DNA from 3 places in the Streptomyces sp. NPDC096193 genome. Region 1 is predicted to be linked to each of the others. Evidence: riboswitches for the same ligand, from Rfam matches in the RefSeq annotation. Region 1 holds a riboswitch; each other region holds the start of a gene.
What was found. Region 1 has a riboswitch for cobalamin ahead of ABTX78_RS22880 (cobalamin biosynthesis protein). Riboswitches for the same ligand answer to the same signal wherever they lie in the genome.
Positions count from the first base shown of each region.

Region 2: another riboswitch for cobalamin. It lies ahead of ABTX78_RS34865 (ABC transporter substrate-binding protein); the one in region 1 lies ahead of ABTX78_RS22880 (cobalamin biosynthesis protein).
Region 3: another riboswitch for cobalamin. It lies ahead of metE (5-methyltetrahydropteroyltriglutamate--homocysteine S-methyltransferase); the one in region 1 lies ahead of ABTX78_RS22880 (cobalamin biosynthesis protein).

Region 1 covers NZ_JBEOSJ010000016.1:60,459-66,121, reverse strand. Annotated here, with positions in the region: gene cobN (cobaltochelatase subunit CobN) at 1-1,161, opposite strand, end outside; gene ABTX78_RS22885 (cobyric acid synthase) at 1,158-2,675, opposite strand; gene ABTX78_RS22880 (cobalamin biosynthesis protein) at 2,672-3,637, opposite strand; cobalamin riboswitch at 3,757-3,895, opposite strand; gene ABTX78_RS22875 (hypothetical protein) at 4,015-4,236, opposite strand; gene ABTX78_RS22870 (inorganic phosphate transporter) at 4,250-5,494, opposite strand.
Region 2 covers NZ_JBEOSJ010000045.1:15,340-21,002, reverse strand. Annotated here, with positions in the region: gene ABTX78_RS34885 (DUF7676 family protein) at 1-119, opposite strand, end outside; gene ABTX78_RS34880 ((2Fe-2S)-binding protein) at 116-835, opposite strand; gene ABTX78_RS34875 (ABC transporter ATP-binding protein) at 829-1,902, opposite strand; gene ABTX78_RS34870 (FecCD family ABC transporter permease) at 1,899-2,939, opposite strand; gene ABTX78_RS34865 (ABC transporter substrate-binding protein) at 2,990-4,225, opposite strand; cobalamin riboswitch at 4,452-4,657, opposite strand; partial or broken gene ABTX78_RS34860 (ABC transporter ATP-binding protein) at 4,669-5,280, opposite strand; partial or broken gene ABTX78_RS34855 (ferric reductase-like transmembrane domain-containing protein) at 5,369-5,663, shown strand, end outside.
Region 3 covers NZ_JBEOSJ010000001.1:152,110-157,772, reverse strand. Annotated here, with positions in the region: gene metE (5-methyltetrahydropteroyltriglutamate--homocysteine S-methyltransferase) at 1-1,774, opposite strand, end outside; cobalamin riboswitch at 1,928-2,153, opposite strand; partial or broken gene ABTX78_RS00745 (AfsR/SARP family transcriptional regulator) at 2,509-2,876, opposite strand; gene ABTX78_RS00740 (serine hydrolase) at 2,974-3,651, opposite strand; gene ABTX78_RS00735 (hypothetical protein) at 4,472-5,461, opposite strand.

The DNA of each region.
Region 1 (5,663 bases):
GTGGCCGTCGACCTGGTACCCCGCGTCCCGCAGGGCGTCCAGGACGCGCACCGCGGACGCCGGCGTGTCCAGTCCGACGGCGTTGCCGACGCGGGAGTGCTTCGTCGGGTAGGCGGTGAAGACGACCGCGAGCTTCTTCTCGGCGTTCGGCTTGTGCTTCAGCCGCGCGTGGCGCACGGCGATTCCGGCGACCCGCGCGGCCCGCTCGGGATCGGCCACGTACACCGGTACGTCGTCGGGCCCCTGCTCCTTGAAGGAGAACGGCACCGTGATGAGCCGGCCGTCGAACTCGGGGATCGCCACCTGCATCGCCGCGTCCATCGGGGACAGGGCCGCGTCCGACTCCTCCCAGGCGGCACGGGACGAGGTCAGGCACAGTCCCTGGAGCACGGGAACGTCGAGATCGGCGAGCGCCCCGATGTCCCAGGCCTCGTCGTCCCCGCCCGCACTGGCGTCACTGGCGCGCGTGCCGCCGGCCGCGAGCACGGTCGCGATCAGGGCGTCCGCGCGGCCGAGCAGTTCGTACAGCTCCGCGTCGGCTCCGCGCAGCGAACCGCAGTAGACGGGCAGCGCGTTGGCGCCGCGCGCCTCGATCCGGTCGCAGAGCGTGTCGACGAATCCGGTGTTCCCGGACAGCTCGTGGGCGCGGTAGAAGAGCACACCGACCGTCGGCCTGCCCTCGACGTGGGCGCGGTCGCCGTGCAGACCCCACTCGGGCATCTTCCGCGGCTCGGCACTGTGCCTGCCCGGCGTGTCCGTGGCGCGGCCCTGGCCGGCCGGCAGCACGTCCTCCGTCAGGAAGCGGGCCAGCTGGACGAGGTTCGCGGGACCGCCCTCGACGAGATAGCGCAGAGCCTCCGCGACCGTCCCCGCGTGCACGGTCGACTCGGCCATCAACTCGGCGTCGGGCACGCTCTCGCCGCCCAGCAGCACGGTCGGCAGGCCGGACGCCTTGAGCGCCGCGAGCCCGTCCTCCCAGGCGCGCCTGCCGCCCAGCAGGCGTACGACGACGACGGAGACGCCGTCCAGCAGCGCGGGCAGCTCCTCGGCCACGTCGATACGGGTCGGGTTCCCGATCCGGTACGGCGCCCCGGAGGCCCGGGCCGCCAGCAGATCCGTGTCGGCGGTGGACAGCAACAGCACGGTGGTCTCGGTGCTCATGGCGCTCCAGGTGGGATGAAGGGAAGTCCTGCCGGTGCGCCCGACTCGATGAGCTGGAGCAGCGCACCCGTGTCCGTGTGTTCCTCGATCAGATCGCCGAGGCGGTCGAGCTGTTCCTCGCGCAGCGCGGCGAAGCAGGTGTCCGGTGCGGGGACGAAGCGGCGGCCCGCCGTCCGGGCCACCTCGCGCAGGAACGCGCGGCGGAAGCCGTCGCTCTCCAGCGAGCCGTGCCAGTGGGTGCCCCAGACCGCGCCGACCCGGCAGCCGTCCAGGAAGGCCTCGCCGCCGAGGACGTCGGCGACGCCGTGGTGGATCTCGTAGCCCTCGACCGGCTCGCCCAGTGCCTCACCGACCGGGCGGGCGAGGGTCTTCTCGGCCGCGAACCGCACCCGGACGGGCAGCAGTCCGAGCCCGTCGACGGCTCCGGCCCGCGATTCGACCTCGTCGTCGATGTGCTCGGCGAGCATCTGGAAGCCGCCGCAGATGCCCAGCACCGGCCGGCCCTCGGCGGCCCGCCGTACGAGGGCGTCCGCGAGCCCCCGCTGTACGAGCCAGTCGAGCGCCCTGACCGTGCCCCGGGTGCCCGGCACGATCACCAGATCGGCGTCGGCGAGTTCCTCCGCGCGGTCCACGAACCGCACGACGACGCCCGGTTCGGCCGCCAGCGCGTCCACGTCGGTGAAGTTGGACATCAGCGGTACGGCGCAGACCGCGACCCGCAGCACGTCCTCCCCGACGGGCGGGGCGAGCACCGACTCCCGCACCGTGCCGCGCAGCGAGACGCGCAGCCCGTCCTCCTCGTCGATGCCGAGCCCGTGCGCATAGGGCAGAACGCCGTACGTCCGCCGTCCGGTGAGGCCGTGCAGCATGTCGAGGCCGGGCTCCAGCAGGGACACGTCCCCGCGGAACTTGTTCACCAGGTAGCCCGCGATCAGCTCCTGGTCGGCCGCGCTCAGCAGCGCCGTCGTACCGAAGAAGGAGGCGAACACCCCGCCGCGGTCGATGTCCCCGACCACCAGCACCGGAAGCCGCGCGGCCCGCGCGACACCCATGTTCACGATGTCCGTACGCCGCAGATTGATCTCGGCCGGACTGCCCGCCCCCTCGCAGATCACGGCTTCATACGTGCCCCGCAGCTCCTCCAGGCAGTCCACGACGGTGCCGAGGAGGGCTTCCTGCCGGCCGCCGTGGTAGCCGCGGGCGCTGAGTTCCCCGACCGGCTTGCCCATCAGCACGACCTGGCTGGAGCGGTCGCTGCCCGGCTTCAGCAGGACCGGGTTCATGAGGGCGCTCGGCTCCACCCGCGCGGCCTGGGCCTGCATCGCCTGCGCTCGGCCGATCTCCGCGCCCTCACGTGTCACGAACGAATTGAGGGACATGTTCTGCCCCTTGAAGGGGGCGACCTTCACGCCCTGGCGTACGAGCCACCGGCAGATGCCGGCCGTGACGACGCTCTTGCCCGCGTCGGACGTGGTGCCCGCGACCAGCAGCCCGCCGCCTCTGCGCCCGGTCATCCCCGCCTCCTTCGTGCGCGCCGGGCGCGCAGTGCGTGACCCGTGACGCGGCCCGCGGCGCAGACCGCCAGCGTCAGAAAGCCGACGCGCCGGGAGAGCCGCACGGCACGTTCGATGTCGCCGAACTCCACGGCGCGCCCTTCGGCGTTGAGGACCGGCCGGTGTTCGACCCGTCCGCCGTACGAGAGCGTTCCGCCGAGCCGGACACCGAGCGCCCCGGCGAACGCGGCCTCCACGGGCCCGGCGTTGGGGCTGGGGTGCCGGCCCGCGTCGGCGCGCCAGGCACGTACGGCCCCCCGGCCGTCCGCACCCGTGAGCGCCGCGAGCCCGGCCGTCAGCCGCGCACCGGGCCAGCCGGCCACGTCGTCCAGCCGTGCCGAGGCCCACCCGAACTTCCGGTAGCGGGACGAGAGATGCCCGACCATCGCGTCCAGGGTGTTGACCGCCCGGAAGCCCACCAGGCCCGGCACGCCCGCCACCGCACCCCACACCAGGGCGCCGACCACGGCGTCGGAGGTGTTCTCGGCGACGGACTCGACGACGGCCCGCGCGATCTGCTGCTCGTCCAGGCTCTGCGGATCGCGGCCGCACAGATGCGGCAGCCGTTCGCGGGCGAGTTCCACATCGCCGGCGGCGAGCGCCCCGCCGATGGCCCGGGCCTCGCGCCCGAGCGACGTCCCGCCGACGACCGACCAGGTGGCGGCCGCGGTCAGGGCGACGGACGCGGCGGAACTGCCCCGTGCGCCGCGTGCGACGAGGGCCGCGGCGGCGGCCGCACCCCCGGCGCACAGCAGGGTGTGCAGCGCACCCCGGCCGCGGTGGTCACGCCACAACGCACGCTCGACGGCCTCCGCGGCCCGCCCGAAAGCCGCGACCGGATGCCCCCGGCGGGGATCACCGAGAAGCAGGTCGCAGGCGAGGCCGGCGGTGGAGCCGTACACGAACACTCGGTCGGCACGCATGGGTTCAGACCGGGATCTCGCCTCGGTGCGACCGTGAACTCAGGGCCGTACTCACAGCAGGAACGGAACCGCAGCCGGGCATGGCGATATGTCCTCACTCAGGGTGTCCGCGCCCTGGTTCGACGTGAACGGCGGTGAGAGTTCCTGGCTTCCGGGGACTGCTCCCCGGTGACAGTGGCGGGACCGCGCCGGATTCGCACCGGCTTCCTCTGCTGCCGCCGTAGATGGCCCCGGCAGTCCACCACGCCGCCCGAACTGCGTCAACTTGCCTTTGACCTGCGACGGGACAGTGTGCTGAGCCCCACACCCGAAAGCCGGGCCGGTCACCCCAAAGGGTGCCCGGCCCGGCACGGGATGCGCGTGATGACGCTGTGGCGTCAGCTGACGATGAGGTAGATCCCGTAGGTCACCGCTGCCGCGCAGAGCGCGAAGCACACATAGGCGCCCGTGCGTGCCAGGGTCGCCGATCCTCCCTGCGCGGACGCCGATTCCTGCTTGCTCAGACCCACCACGCCCAGGGTGAACAGACCCACCAGGGCCACGGTGGCGACGAGGCTCACGCCGAAGACGGAGCCGAGAGCTGCCCAGTCGATGCTCATGCTGTTTCTGTCCTTACACCGCGGCCGTGCGGGCCGGCTCGGATTCGGGGGCCGGAGCCGGGATGGTCGTCTGGAGGTCCTGGGCCGGGGTGCCGGCCGGCGGCGGGGTGACGGCCGCGATGGCGGCGGTCACGACACCCGCGGGCTCGCCGTCCGCGCTCGTGTCGTTGACGTTGGTGTGGTCGACCACCTGGCGGCGGGAGACCAGCCAGATCGCGGCGCAGGAGCCGATCAGGAAGACCACGACGGCCGCCACGCCCCAGTCGCCCTGGCGGGTGACGAACTCCGAGCCCGCCGCCACCAGCGCGGCCGCCGGCAGGGTCAGACCCCAGGCGACGAACATCCGGGTGGCGGTGGACCAGCGGACCACGCCGCCCTTGCGGCCGAGGCCCGCGCCCATCACCGCGCCGGAGCAGGAGTGCGTGGTCGACAGCGAGAAGCCGAGATTGGAGGAGGCGAGGATGACGCTCGCCGCGCTGGTCTGGGCGGCGAAGCCCTGCTGCGGCTGGAGGTCGGTCAGGCCCTTGCCCATGGTGCGGATGATGCGCCAGCCGCCCAGATAGGTGCCGAGCGCGATCGCGAGACCGGCGGAGAGGATGACCCACATCGGGGGGTTGGACCCGGGGGAGAGGACGCCGCCGGCGACCAGGGCCAGCGTGATGATGCCCATCGTCTTCTGGGCGTCGTTGGTGCCGTGGGCCAGCGAGACGAGGCCCGCCGAGGCGATCTGACCGGCGCGGTAGCCCTTGGCGGTGGTCTTCTCGTCGGTGTTCCGGCCGATCCGGTAGGTCAGCCGGGAGGCGAGGTAGGCGGCGATGCCCGCGACCAGGGGGGCCGCGATCGCGGGGATCAGCACCTTGGTGACGACGGTGCCGCCGTTGACGCCGCTGACGCCGACCGAGGCGATCGTGGCGCCGACCAGTCCGCCCATGAGGGCGTGCGAGGAGCTGGAGGGCAGGCCGATCAGCCAGGTGAGCAGATTCCAGAGGATGGCGCCGACCAGCGCCGCGAAGATGACTTCCGGGGTGATGCCTGACTCGGTGACGATGCCGCTGGAGATCGTCTTGGCGACCTCCACGGACAGGAACGCGCCGACGAGGTTGAGCACGGCGGACATGGCCACCGCGGTCTTGGGTTTCAGGGCTCCCGTCGAAATGGTCGTCGCCATCGAGTTGGCGGTGTCGTGGAAACCGTTCGTGAAATCGAACACGAGAGCCGTCACGATCACGATCGCGAGCAGCAGCGTGATGTGTTCCATTTACCCAGGCAATCTATGGACGTCAGTGGCCAGTGGAACCTAGGAAACCTGGATGAACGGAAGATGAACTGGGGCAGGCTTTGCGGTGTCTCCAAGTGCGGGTCCGCTGCTCCGCTTTCACTCGGTGGCGCGATCAGGCCTCTCCACGGCGTCGAACGTCCATTCCGTG
Region 2 (5,663 bases), on a different contig from region 1:
TGGTCGGTGAAGACGGTGGTGACGAGGTCGAGGAGGGTGGCCTCGTCGACCGGGAGGGGCCAGACGTGCTGGATGGCGCCGCCGGGGGTTTCGACGACTGTCGGCTCGGTGGTGGTCATGCGGTCTTCTCCTTGGGGTTGAGGACGCAGTCGCCGCAGGTGGCCGCGCCCGGCACGCGGTAGTACAGGCAGCAGCTGCGGCGTCGGAAGGCGAGCGGCCCGGCGGGGCCGACGTGGTATGTGCCGGTGCCCGCCAGCGGAGGTCGGTCCAGCAGCGCGCGGACGAGCGGTACGGCGGGGAGGATCGGGGCTGGCGCTCTGGCCAGCAGGACGCGATGGGCTCCGATCAGCGCCGAGGCGGCGTTGCCGCGCAGGGTGTGCGGGGATACGCGCGACACGCGCCGTACGGCGTCGGCCCAGGGGGCCAGGTTCTGGACGGCGACGGTGCGAAGCAGGGCCGGGAGCGGTTCCTGGTCGACCTCTCTGAGGTCGGGGAGCCACAGGTCGAGGGGGCCGGAGGCGGGCAGGCGCCACCAGAGTCGGTCGGGCGCCAGGTCGGGGACGCGGCCGGTGAGCGCGGCGCAGGCGAGGGCGATCGACCAGAGCCGGGAGGCGGTGCCCAGGTGCAGGGTGGAGGCCGCCACTCTGCGCTGGTCGATGCCCAGCTGCCCGGAGACGGCTCCTACGCAGTCCTCCAGCGTGTCGGGGTCCTCGTACAGGTCGGTCAGCGGCCGGAAGCCCTCTGCTTCGGGGCGCGGGCCAGTGGCCACGGCGAAGTAGGGGCCGATGGTGGAGATCCGAGCCAGGGCGTCGGGGGTGAGCGTCGCCGTCACCATGTCCGCACCGTCCGTGTGAGCGTGTGGAAGCCTTGGACGTGGACGGTCTGCCCGTCCGGTCCGGTGAGGGCGAGCCGGTCGGCGCCGTCCCAGCGCACCTGCCTGCCGGTGGCTGGGTTTTCCCGGTCGGCGACGGCCAGCCCTTCCCGAGCGAGGGCGCGTTCGATGAGGGGGAGCACATCGGCCGGCGCGTCCACCGCCACGTGGGCGTGTGGGGTGCGGCGCAGGCCGAAGGTGCCGGACGCCGGGTCGAAGGCGAGGTGGTCGGCGTCGAAGGCGGCGGCGACCACGCCGCTGCGGATCAGGTCCTCGGGCGCACCGGCGTGGACGTGGGAGTTACGGTCGACCAGCCAGACCGCGTCGGCCACCCGCAGGGCCAGTTCCAGGTCGTGCGTACTGACCACGACCGTCAGGCCCTTGTCCCGGGCGAGGTCGCGCAGCAGCACGGTGAGCGCCACCCGTGAGGGGACGTCGAGGAAGGCGGTCGGCTCGTCGAGGAGGACGACCTCGGGTTCCTGGGCGAGGGCGCGGGCGGTCAGGACGCGTTGGCGTTCTCCGTCGGAGAGCTCGGCGGCCGGCCGGTTCGCCAGATGCCCCGCGCCCACTGCCCGCAGGGACCACTCGACGACAGCGTGATCGACCACGGTGAGGCGGCCGGTGAACCCGGTGTGCGGGTGGCGGCCGAGCCCGGCCAGTTCCCGTACGGACAGCAGCCCGGGGTCCACCCGGTCGGTCAGGACGACCGCCAGTTGCCGAGCGAGCGAGGTCGGCGATGCCTGCACCAGGTCGATTCCGCCGATCCGGATCCGGCCGTCGAGCGGCGGGAGCAGTCCGCACAGAGTCCTCAGGAGCGTGGACTTGCCCGCGCCGTTGGGGCCGAGCAGGACGGTCAGTTCGCCGGCCCGTGCTTCGAGGTCGAGCCCCGCGAGCACGGCCTGCTCAGCTCCACGCCCGCGTCGCGACGCGCGGGTGCGGTAGCCGACGGCGAGCCCTTGTGCGACCAGGCCGCCGGAGCGGACCGGCCCGCCGGTCGTGTCCGTGGCGGGCTCGGTCATGGTGTCGGTCACGAGGCCACTCCTTGTACGCCGCGACGGCTGCGGATCAGGAACGCGATGACGACGGGGGCGCCGAACAGCGAGGTGATGGCGTTCAGCGGCAGCACGGAGTCGGTGCCGGGCGGCTGGCTCAGCAGCGCGCACGCCAGCGCCAGGAACGCCCCGGCGAGCATGGAAGCCGGGACGAGCGCCCGGTGGTCCGAGGTCCCCAGCGCCACCCGCGTCAGATGGGGGACCGCCAGGCCGAGGAAGGCGATGGGCCCGCAGAACGCGGTGGCCGCGCCCGCGAGGAGAGCCGTGCCGAACAGTGCCAGGTCGCGGCTGCGCCGTACGTTCAGGCCCATGGTGCGGGCGTAGTCCTCCCCGAGCAGCAGGGCGTTGAGGCGTTTGGCGGTCAGCAGGGCGGTCAGCAGTCCGGCGCCGATGACGGGCAGCATGACCTGGAGGTCGGGCCAGGTGGTGGCGCCGAAGCTGCCCATGCCCCACATGACGAACTGCTGGGCGCGTTCGGGCCGGGCGTAGACGAGCATCACGCCGACCACGGCGGTGGCCGCCGAGCCGATCATGACGCCGATGACGAGGAGGGTGACGGCCGACCGCACCCATCGCGACAGGAGGAGGACGAGGGCGAGTACGGCGGCGGCGCCGAGCGAGGCGGCCAGCACGATGCCCACCCGTCCCAGCCCGGCCAGGTCTCCGGTGAAGCTCCCGGCCACCCCGCCCGTGCCGACGACCACGGCGGCGACACCCATGCTGGCGCCCGAACTCACGCCCAGGGAGAACGGGTCGGCCAGCGCGTTGCGGAACAGGGTCTGCATCTGTACGCCGGCCACCGCGAGCGCGGCGCCGACGGCGGCGGCGGTCAGCGCACGCGGCAGCCGGACCTGCTCGACGATCACCGTCCAGCGCGGATCCTCGGCGGCGCCGCCGAACAGGACCCGCACCACCTCCGCGACCGGCACCGGATGGGAACCGGTCGCGAGGGCGAGGACGAACAGCACGGCGGTCCCGGCCGCCAGGGCGAGGACGACGACGAGGCGCCGCCGCACGGGCCGCGGGGTGTCGACTACCGGGGCCGACGTGTTTGCCTGATGAGTCGTCACGCCGTGGGCACCGGCTGGTAGAAGGTGAAGGTGTGCCACTTCGCCTGCTCTGGGTGCATCAGCGCGAACAGGTCTGCCAGGACCAGGTCCGGGCGCAGCACGCCGCGCTCGAAGTAGTCGTTGCCGCCGCCGGGACCGAGCGCCTTCTGGTTCGTCCACACCGCTCCGCCGGAGACGGCCTTCAACTGCCCGTACCGGCTGTCGGCCTTCACGGCGTCGGCGGTGGACTTCCACTGCTGGTCGGCGATCCAGATCAGGGCCTGGCCGCCCTTGGCGTACACGGCCTCGAAGTTCAGCTGGAGGCCACCGGTGCCCACCTCGCCGGCCCACGGGAAGGTGCCGCCCGCGTCCTTGATCAGCTGGGCGGCGTAGCTTCCGCCGGCGGGCATGGACCACGTGCCCTGGTACATCGTGCCGGGCAGGACCTCGACGGGCTTGCCCGCCTTGGCCGCCTGCGCGCCCTTCTCGGCGACCTTGCGGTAGTCGCCCTCGATGGCTTCGAACACCTCGCCGGCACGCTTCTCCGCCCCGGTGAGCGCGGCCATTGCCTTGACCCACTCGGCGCGCCCGAGCGGACTGGCCTCCAGCCACTCGGCGTTGGCGACCACGGCGACGCCCGCCTGACGCAGCTTCGGGTACTGCGGGTCGTCGGTGCCCTGGGTCATGAGTACGTCCGGCTTGGCGCCGATGACCGCCTCGGCGTCGAGGGTGTGGTCCTTGGCGTACTCGGTGACCTTGCCCGCCTTCACCCGCTCGAGCACCTCGGCGGACGAGATGGCCGTGGCGCTCGCGACACCGGTCAGCACGTCCAGGGTGCCGGTCTCGGTCAGCAGCGGCAGGTGGGTCGTCGAGGCGGAGTACAGGCTCTTGACGGGTACGGTGACCTGCTGCGCGGACGCCAGATCACCCGTCAGCTTCGGCTTCGGCGCACCGCACTTGACCAGCACGTACGACTCGGGCTTGCCCTTGGGGAAGGGCTCCTTGACGGTGAGGACCTGATAGCTCTTCTCGTACCGCAGCGTGAAGTTCTCGGCGTGCTTCACCGTCGACTTGACCGGGAAGTAGTCCTTGGCCGGGTCGAAGCCCGCGATGCAGCCCTCACCCTGAGCCTGGGCCTGGGTGTTGGTGGTCGTGCCGGCGTCGCCACCGCATGCGGTGAGTGTGAGGGCGACGGCGAGGAAGGCCGCCGCGGCGGCCTGACGGCGCCCGGGCATGACGGATCGTACGGACAAGGTGACTCCTGGTGGCGTGCGTGGGCAGCGCGTACCGGCGTTCCGGCGCGCGGATGCGGCGTACGGGGAAGGAACCGCTGAGGGAGGAGACCGTCAGGACCTGGGGGAACGAACCCCTGCGTCAAGCCGGACAGGAAGGCCCGGACGGGCCAAGGGCGGCGCCAGGCCGACCCCGCACATACGCAGGCACACGAGTGCCACCGCCTCTCCTGGGGAAATCCGCCCCGTACATCGAGGTGCGACGGCGTGAGTCTCCTGACTCGGGATCACGGCTTCTCCGGCCTTCCCACCCCGCACGGGGCGGTGGCCATGGGTGGAGTCGCTCCCCCTACACAGTGGCGGTACCGTGCCGGAATCTCACCGGCTTCCTCGTTCCGCCGTCGCTTGTCGGACGGAAGCATCGCAGAAGGAGCCGTCGCCCGGCCAGACCCTCCTCTGTGCGTTCAGCCACACGAGGTGGGGGTGCGGCACTCCCTGGGGAGGAAGGTCACCTGCGGTGCGCCCGTGCGCGGATGGATGGAGACCTCGCTCGTGACGCCGCAACCTCGGCGAGCAGTTCGGGCGTGAGGATGTCGGCGGGCGGGCCCGAGGCGGTGCCCTTGGCGTCGCTCTGCACGTACAGGCGGTCGCAGTAGTACGCGGCGAGGTTGAGGTCGTGCAGGGCTACCACGACGGTCGCGGGCAGCTGACGCAGGGTGCCGAGGACGTTCAACTGGTGGCGGACGTCAAGGTGGTTGGTCGGTTCGTCCAGGACGAGGAGGGACGGCTGCTGGGCGAGGGCACGGGCGATGAGGACGCGTTGGCGTTCCGCGCCGGAGAGCCGGTCGAAGGGGCGGTGGGCCAGGCCGGTGGCATCGACCGCGTCGAGGGCCGACTCGATCAGGTCGGCGTCCTCGGGGGTGTTGCCGTCGAGCAGCTGTTTGTGTGTGTGGGGGTGCGGCCCATGGCGACGACCTCGCGTACGGAGAGGTCGAAGCCTGCGCCCGATTCCTGGACGACCGCCGCCACCGTCCTGGTGAGCCGGCGTACGGGCAGGTCCACGCGTCGGTGCCCTCGGTATCACCGGGCCACCTCGGTCACACTGGTTCCTCCGACCACACGCGCGCACCGCCCATCAATATCCCGTGCCCCGGAAGGCCCAGGATGCTGTCAGGGACGACGCCGGGGGACGACGACACCACGGCGCCGCCCGCCCGCGACAGGAGTCCGGCCAACCGCGTCGTCCTGCGTGCCGGCCTGCGGGCACCGCTGCCCGACGCGACCTCGGCGGTCGCGGTCATGCCGTTCATGGACGGCCCCGGAATGTACTGGATGTACCTGCTCAGCTAGGCGTTCGGCTGGTCGGGCCTGCTCTGGGCGTGGGGCACGGTCAGGCTCGGGCTACTGCTGTCGGGGCCGGGTCCCGCCCGGTTGCCGGTTCCCCGGCAGCTCCTGGAGC
Region 3 (5,663 bases), on a different contig from region 1:
CCTGGCGCGCGGTGTCCCCGAGCGGCTGGTCGTCGCGGACGAAGGACCAGGCGAGCATGGTGACGGGTCCCGTGAGCATGCCCTTGACCGGCCGGCTGGTCAGGGACTGGGCGTACGAGGTCCACTGAACCGTCATCGGCTCGGGGCGCGAGATGTCACCCGCGAGGATCGGCGGCCGGACGTATCGCGTGCCGTAGGACTGGACCCAGCCGTGCCGGGTGGCCAGGTAGCCGGTGAGCTGCTCGGCGAAGTACTGCACCATGTCGTTGCGTTCGGGCTCGCCGTGGACCAGGACGTCGATGCCGGTCTTCTCCTGGAAGGCGATCACCTCCTGGATCTCGGCCTTGATCCGCTCCTCGTAGGCAGCCGTGTCGATCCGTCCGCGCCGCAGGTCGGCGCGCGCGGTGCGCAGTTCGGTGGTCTGCGGGAACGAGCCGATCGTGGTAGTGGGCAGCAGGGGCAGGCCGAGGTGGGCACGCTGGGTCGCGGCACGTTCGGCGTACGGCTGCGAGCGGCGACCGTCGGCGTCCGTCACCCCGGCCACCCGGGCACGCACCGCCGGGTCGCGGGTGAGGGCGGAGCCGGCGCGGGAGGTCAGGTCGGCGCGGTTGGCGGCGAGTTCGGCCGCGATGGTGTCGGCCCCCTGACCCAGGCCCCTCGCGAGGGTGACGATCTCGGAGGTCTTCTGCCGGGCGAAGGCGAGCCACCGGTGGATCTGCGGGTCGATGTCGCGCTCCGCGGCACTGTCCAGCGGGACGTGCAGCAGCGAGCAGGAGGAGGCCACGTCGACCCGGTCGGCGAGGCCGAGCAGCGTGCCGAGGATGGACAGCGACTTCTCGAAGTCGTTGATCCAGATGTTGCGACCGTTGACGACGCCCGCGACCAGGCGCTTGCCGGGCAGCCCGCCGACTGCGGCCAGGGCGCCGAGGTCCGCCCCTGCGGCATCGGTGAAGTCGAGTGCCAGGCCGTCCACGGGAGCCTTGGCGAGCACCGGCAGTGCCTCGCCGAGCCGGTCGAAGTACGAGGCCACCAGCAGCTTGGGCCGGTTGGTGAGGGTGCCGAGGTCGCGGTAGGCGCGTTCAGCGGCGTTCAGTTCGGCGGGCGTACGGTCCTGGACCAGCGCGGGCTCGTCCAGCTGCACCCAGTCGGCCCCGGCCGCGCGCAGGTCGGCGAGTACCTCCGCGTACACCGGCAGCAGCCGGTCGAGCAGGGTCAGGGGATCAAAACCGGGCGCCACGCCGGGGGCGGGCTTGGCCAGCAGAAGATAGGTGATCGGGCCGACCAGCACCGGCCGGGCCGTGTGACCGAGGGCCAGTGCCTCCTTCAGTTCGGTGACCTGCTTGGTGGAGTCGGCGGTGAAGACGGTGCCGGGCCCCAGTTCGGGGACGAGATAGTGGTAGTTGGTGTCGAACCACTTGGTCATCTCGAGCGGGGCGATGTCCTGGGTGCCGCGCGCCATGGCGAAGTACCCGGCCAGGGCGTCCGCCTCGACGGCTGCGCGGTGGCGCGAGGGCAGGGCGCCGACCATCACGCTGGTGTCGAGCACGTGGTCGTAGTACGAGAAATCACCGGTCGGGACCTCGTGGATCCCGGCCTCGGCCAGGTGCTGCCAGTTCGAACGACGCAGGTCCCGGGCGGTCTCTTCCAGGGCCGCTGCGGAGACCCGGCCCTTCCAGTAGCCCTCGATGGCTTTCTTCAGTTCACGGTTCGGCCCCTGACGGGGGTATCCGTGAACGGTGGACCGTGCTGCCGCGGCTGCGGGCTTCGCTGTCACTGAACTCTCCTTCGCGAGTTTCCTGTCACCCGGCGAGGGTGAAGGCGAAGGGAGCACAGACCGGACGGAGGAGGTGGTGCGTCGCTGACGCACGTGCCCGCCGGTATGCACGCCGACCCGCCCTCGAGGTCACCGGATATCCGCGCACGATCGGTCGTGCGCGGACAGCGGGCAGGTCTTCGGACTCACGGGCACGCCTGCCGGACATCTCCCGGCGGACACCTACTGGCCGTCGCTTCCCAGGCCCGTACCGGACCCAGTGCGTATGACGGCGGTCGTTCCCGCTCACCGCTGCGGGGCAGTCCCGGATTCCCACCGGGTTCCCTCTTGCGACGCACATACCTGGCAGGCACGGCGAACCAGCTGCACTCGTCAGCCTAGAGCCCCGCGGGCCACACCGACACCACCGCTCGTCATCCGGACGGCGATCCACGGCGTGCGGGCGTACCGATGGAGCCGCCGGGGGCGCTCAGGCCGAGGGCACCGGAGTACCAAGACGCTCGGGTAGCTGAGGGAGCAGGTGAACGGGTCGACGAAAGAGTTCACGCAGTCCGCCGGCTTCCAGTCGGTGCGCGGGTGCAACGGCCCGGACGGAGGGGCTGAACAGCACGCTGGGCAGGATCGCGGCGGCGGGGCACCAGGAGCAGGGCACGTTCAACGACCTTGCCGACGGCCCGCTCGACCGGTCCGGGAGCACGTAGCTCCACCGAGCGGGTCACCACCAGGCCGTCGCTCCCGGCCCTCGCCCGGTCCGCACCGGCGGCGGCATGCAAGAGCAGGGCGGAACTGTCGACCTGATCCTCGGCCAGGGCGAGCCGATATCCGGTCGGTGTGCTCGCCAGGACGCGGCGCCCAGCTGCGCCCGCGCCCTGGACACGAGGACCTGCACCGCCTTTCCCGGCCGCTCCGGCAACTCGGCCGGCCACAGCCCCGCCACGAGCCGCTCGGTGTTGCAGCCCGTACGGAGGTCGCCGGCGAGCAGTGCGAGCAGGCCGCGCAGCCGGGGCGCTGTGACCTCCTGCCCGCGATAGGCGACACGTGGCAGCAGGGTCAGGTCGGTGGTGACCGGTGCAGACTGGCCAACGCCCCCGGCCGACCGGATCCAGCCCGTCCGAAGTGACGGCGGGCCACCAGCGCCCGGTTGGGCCCCTGTTGGGGCCGAGGTGCGGCCGTCGCGGCGTCATGGAACCACCTGGGACCTACCGTCCCCGTACCGTCGCGATCGCCTCCTTCGCCGTCTTCTCGACCAGCGCGATCCCGGACTCCATCGACGCATGGCCGTCGGAGAGCACGGCGATCAGATATCTGCGTCCGTCGATGGTCACGCGTCCCACGCTGTTGATGTCCCACAAGCCGGTCTTGGTGCGCTGGAGCCAGCCGTTCTTCAGAGCCCAGCCGGAGCCTGCCGCGGCCGACACGCCCCAGTCCTGTTCCGCCTCTGTCCGGTTCATCAGCCTCTGGATGTACGCACGAGAGGGCTGGCTCAGCTCCGGGGGCGTACCGGAGGAAGGCGTCGCCGAGTCCACCGAGAACGCCGCCCGCAACAGGATGAGCTGGTCCTCCGCCGTGGTCTGGGTGAGACCCCAGTGCATTCCCTTGCCACCCTTGGTCGACGTCAGGCCCAGGCGCTTGTTCGCGGCGTCCAGGCCCTCGGCGCGGCCGATCTTGCGCCACAGAGCATCTGCCGAGTCGTTGTCACTGCGCTCGATCATCGCGGTCGCGTACGTGTGCTCCCGTATGGTCAGTTTCCGGTCCTCGTCCTGAACCTTCAGCAGCAGCGCCGCGAGAATGTTGACCTTGACGATGCTCGCGGTGTCGTACGTGGAGCCGTCGCCGTACACCTCGACGCCCCAGTCGTCGGCGTCCAGCGCTGCCACGCCGACGGACATCCGCGCTTTCGGGACGGGCAACACGGACGCGGGTTTCGGGGCCCCCGGGACGGGGGCGGCGGGTGGGTCTGCGGGCGAGGGGCCGGCCGTGCAGGCGGTCCCCAGAAGGACTGTGCCGGCGAGCAACACCCAACGCCGCCTGAACCTCTGATAATGCGTTTTCATGCTTAATGCGTCGCACCATTGCGGGGCGTCGGCCCGGGTGGGCACTCTTATGGGCGCGAGAAAGCACCCGTTGGGCGCAGCGACTCGCCGACAGGCGCTCTCCGGTTCCCCGGGCGACCTGGTGTATCGGGGCCCTCGCCCTCCTGCCCGGCGGTGCGACGCGCCGGGAGCCGGCGGGGTAGACGCTTGCGTAACGCCTCAAGTCATCAGCGCCCGTCGAGAGGGCCCGTGCCCCGGATCCGGAGCCCGGCAGGCCGACACGCGGTCGGCGGCCGGACTGACGCCGGAACCCGTCTGAGGCTGTGACAGATAGCCGGCTACCGGGCTGCGGTCCGGCAGCCGGCTCGTCCCCGGGCTGCCGACCGATGTACGCGCCGTGTCAGCGACGGATGTCTTCCACCTCCGCGAAGCCCTCGCCCGGGCCCGCCGAACCTGTGTCAGCCACTCGACGGACCTTCAGGTGAGGGTGAGTTGCCGACCGTTCCCCGAGGCGGTGGCGGTCTCCCGGCCGACGCCCGCGGACAGGCGCCTGACCGCCGCCGGGGGCAAGGGTGCCGTGGGCCGGGATCGGGACGACTGTCCGCGCGCGCCGCCGGCTGAGCCGGACCGGCCGCCACCGGTCCGCCGACGGGTCCGTCACGGGTCAGGCGGCGGCCTTGCGGCGCTGGAGCAGCCGAGGGTGCAGGGCGAGCAGGATCGCGGCGACGGCGGCCCACAGGGTGAGTGTGATCAGAGGCCCTGATATGTGGGCGCCGTTGAAGTAGCTCAGGTCGTTGACGGCACGGACGGCGGCCCCGGGCGGCAGAAGCGCGGAGACGATCCGGGCGGGGGCGGGGAGCAGGTCGGCGCCGATGACGGCACCACTGGTCGCATTGCCGACGGTGAGCAGCAGGAGCGTGGTCACCGGGAGCCCCACAGGCCCGAGGGCGGTGCCCAGGAACTTGGTGGTGAAGGCCGCGGCAGCTGCCAGGAGGGTGAGGGTGAGGATCAGAGGAAGGAGCGGGGCCGGAACGGCTCCGAGGACGGGTCCGGAGATGATCGCCGCGACGGTGCCGATGGCCGCGGAGGCGCCCGTCAGCAGCCAGAACCGGTGACGCAGACGGAGGACACCGGCGAGGCCGAGAGCGTTCGAGCCCAGCACGAAGCCGGCGAGCGTCACGCCGAAGGCCACGTAGAACCCGGCCAGTCCCCGCGCGTCGAAGTGCGCCAGCGGCACGACGTTCTCAGTGGTGACATGCGCGCCCGAGCCATGGGCGTAGGCGTCGACAAGGCCGCTCACAGCCGCGGTCGTGGACGCGCCGGCCGCTCCGGCGACCTCCAGGCGCAGCTCGTTCGGGCCGTCGGCGCTGAGCACGGCGACGACATCGTTGTGCACCAGCGCGCTCCGGGCTGCGTCGGCGTCCGTCGCGGGGTGGACCTCGACGGCGTCGCCGAGAGCCTGCCGTATCTCGCCCGGCAGGTCGGCCCCGGTGACGGCGATGGGGACCTGGTGGGGCTGGGGATCGCGCTGGAGACCGACGTAGCACGCGATGAACGCCGCCACGACGATCAGCGCGATCACCGTCGGCTGGAGCCATGCCTTGACCGGCGGTCGACGGGCGCCCGTACGGAGCGCGGACGATGTATCGGCCACCGCGGGGGGCATCTGATGACGCTCGGTCGCAGGTCCGGCGGGAACGGTCATCAAGGTCTCTCTCGTGTGGGGCGAGGTGCGCGCGGAGGGCAAGGAATCGCTCAGGCGGATACGAGCATATGCTCCTATCCGGGAAACGGCAAAGGCGCGTCCGGGGGAGCGCCGGCCGTGGATGCCTGGACCCTCGATTTGGGGGCCCGCT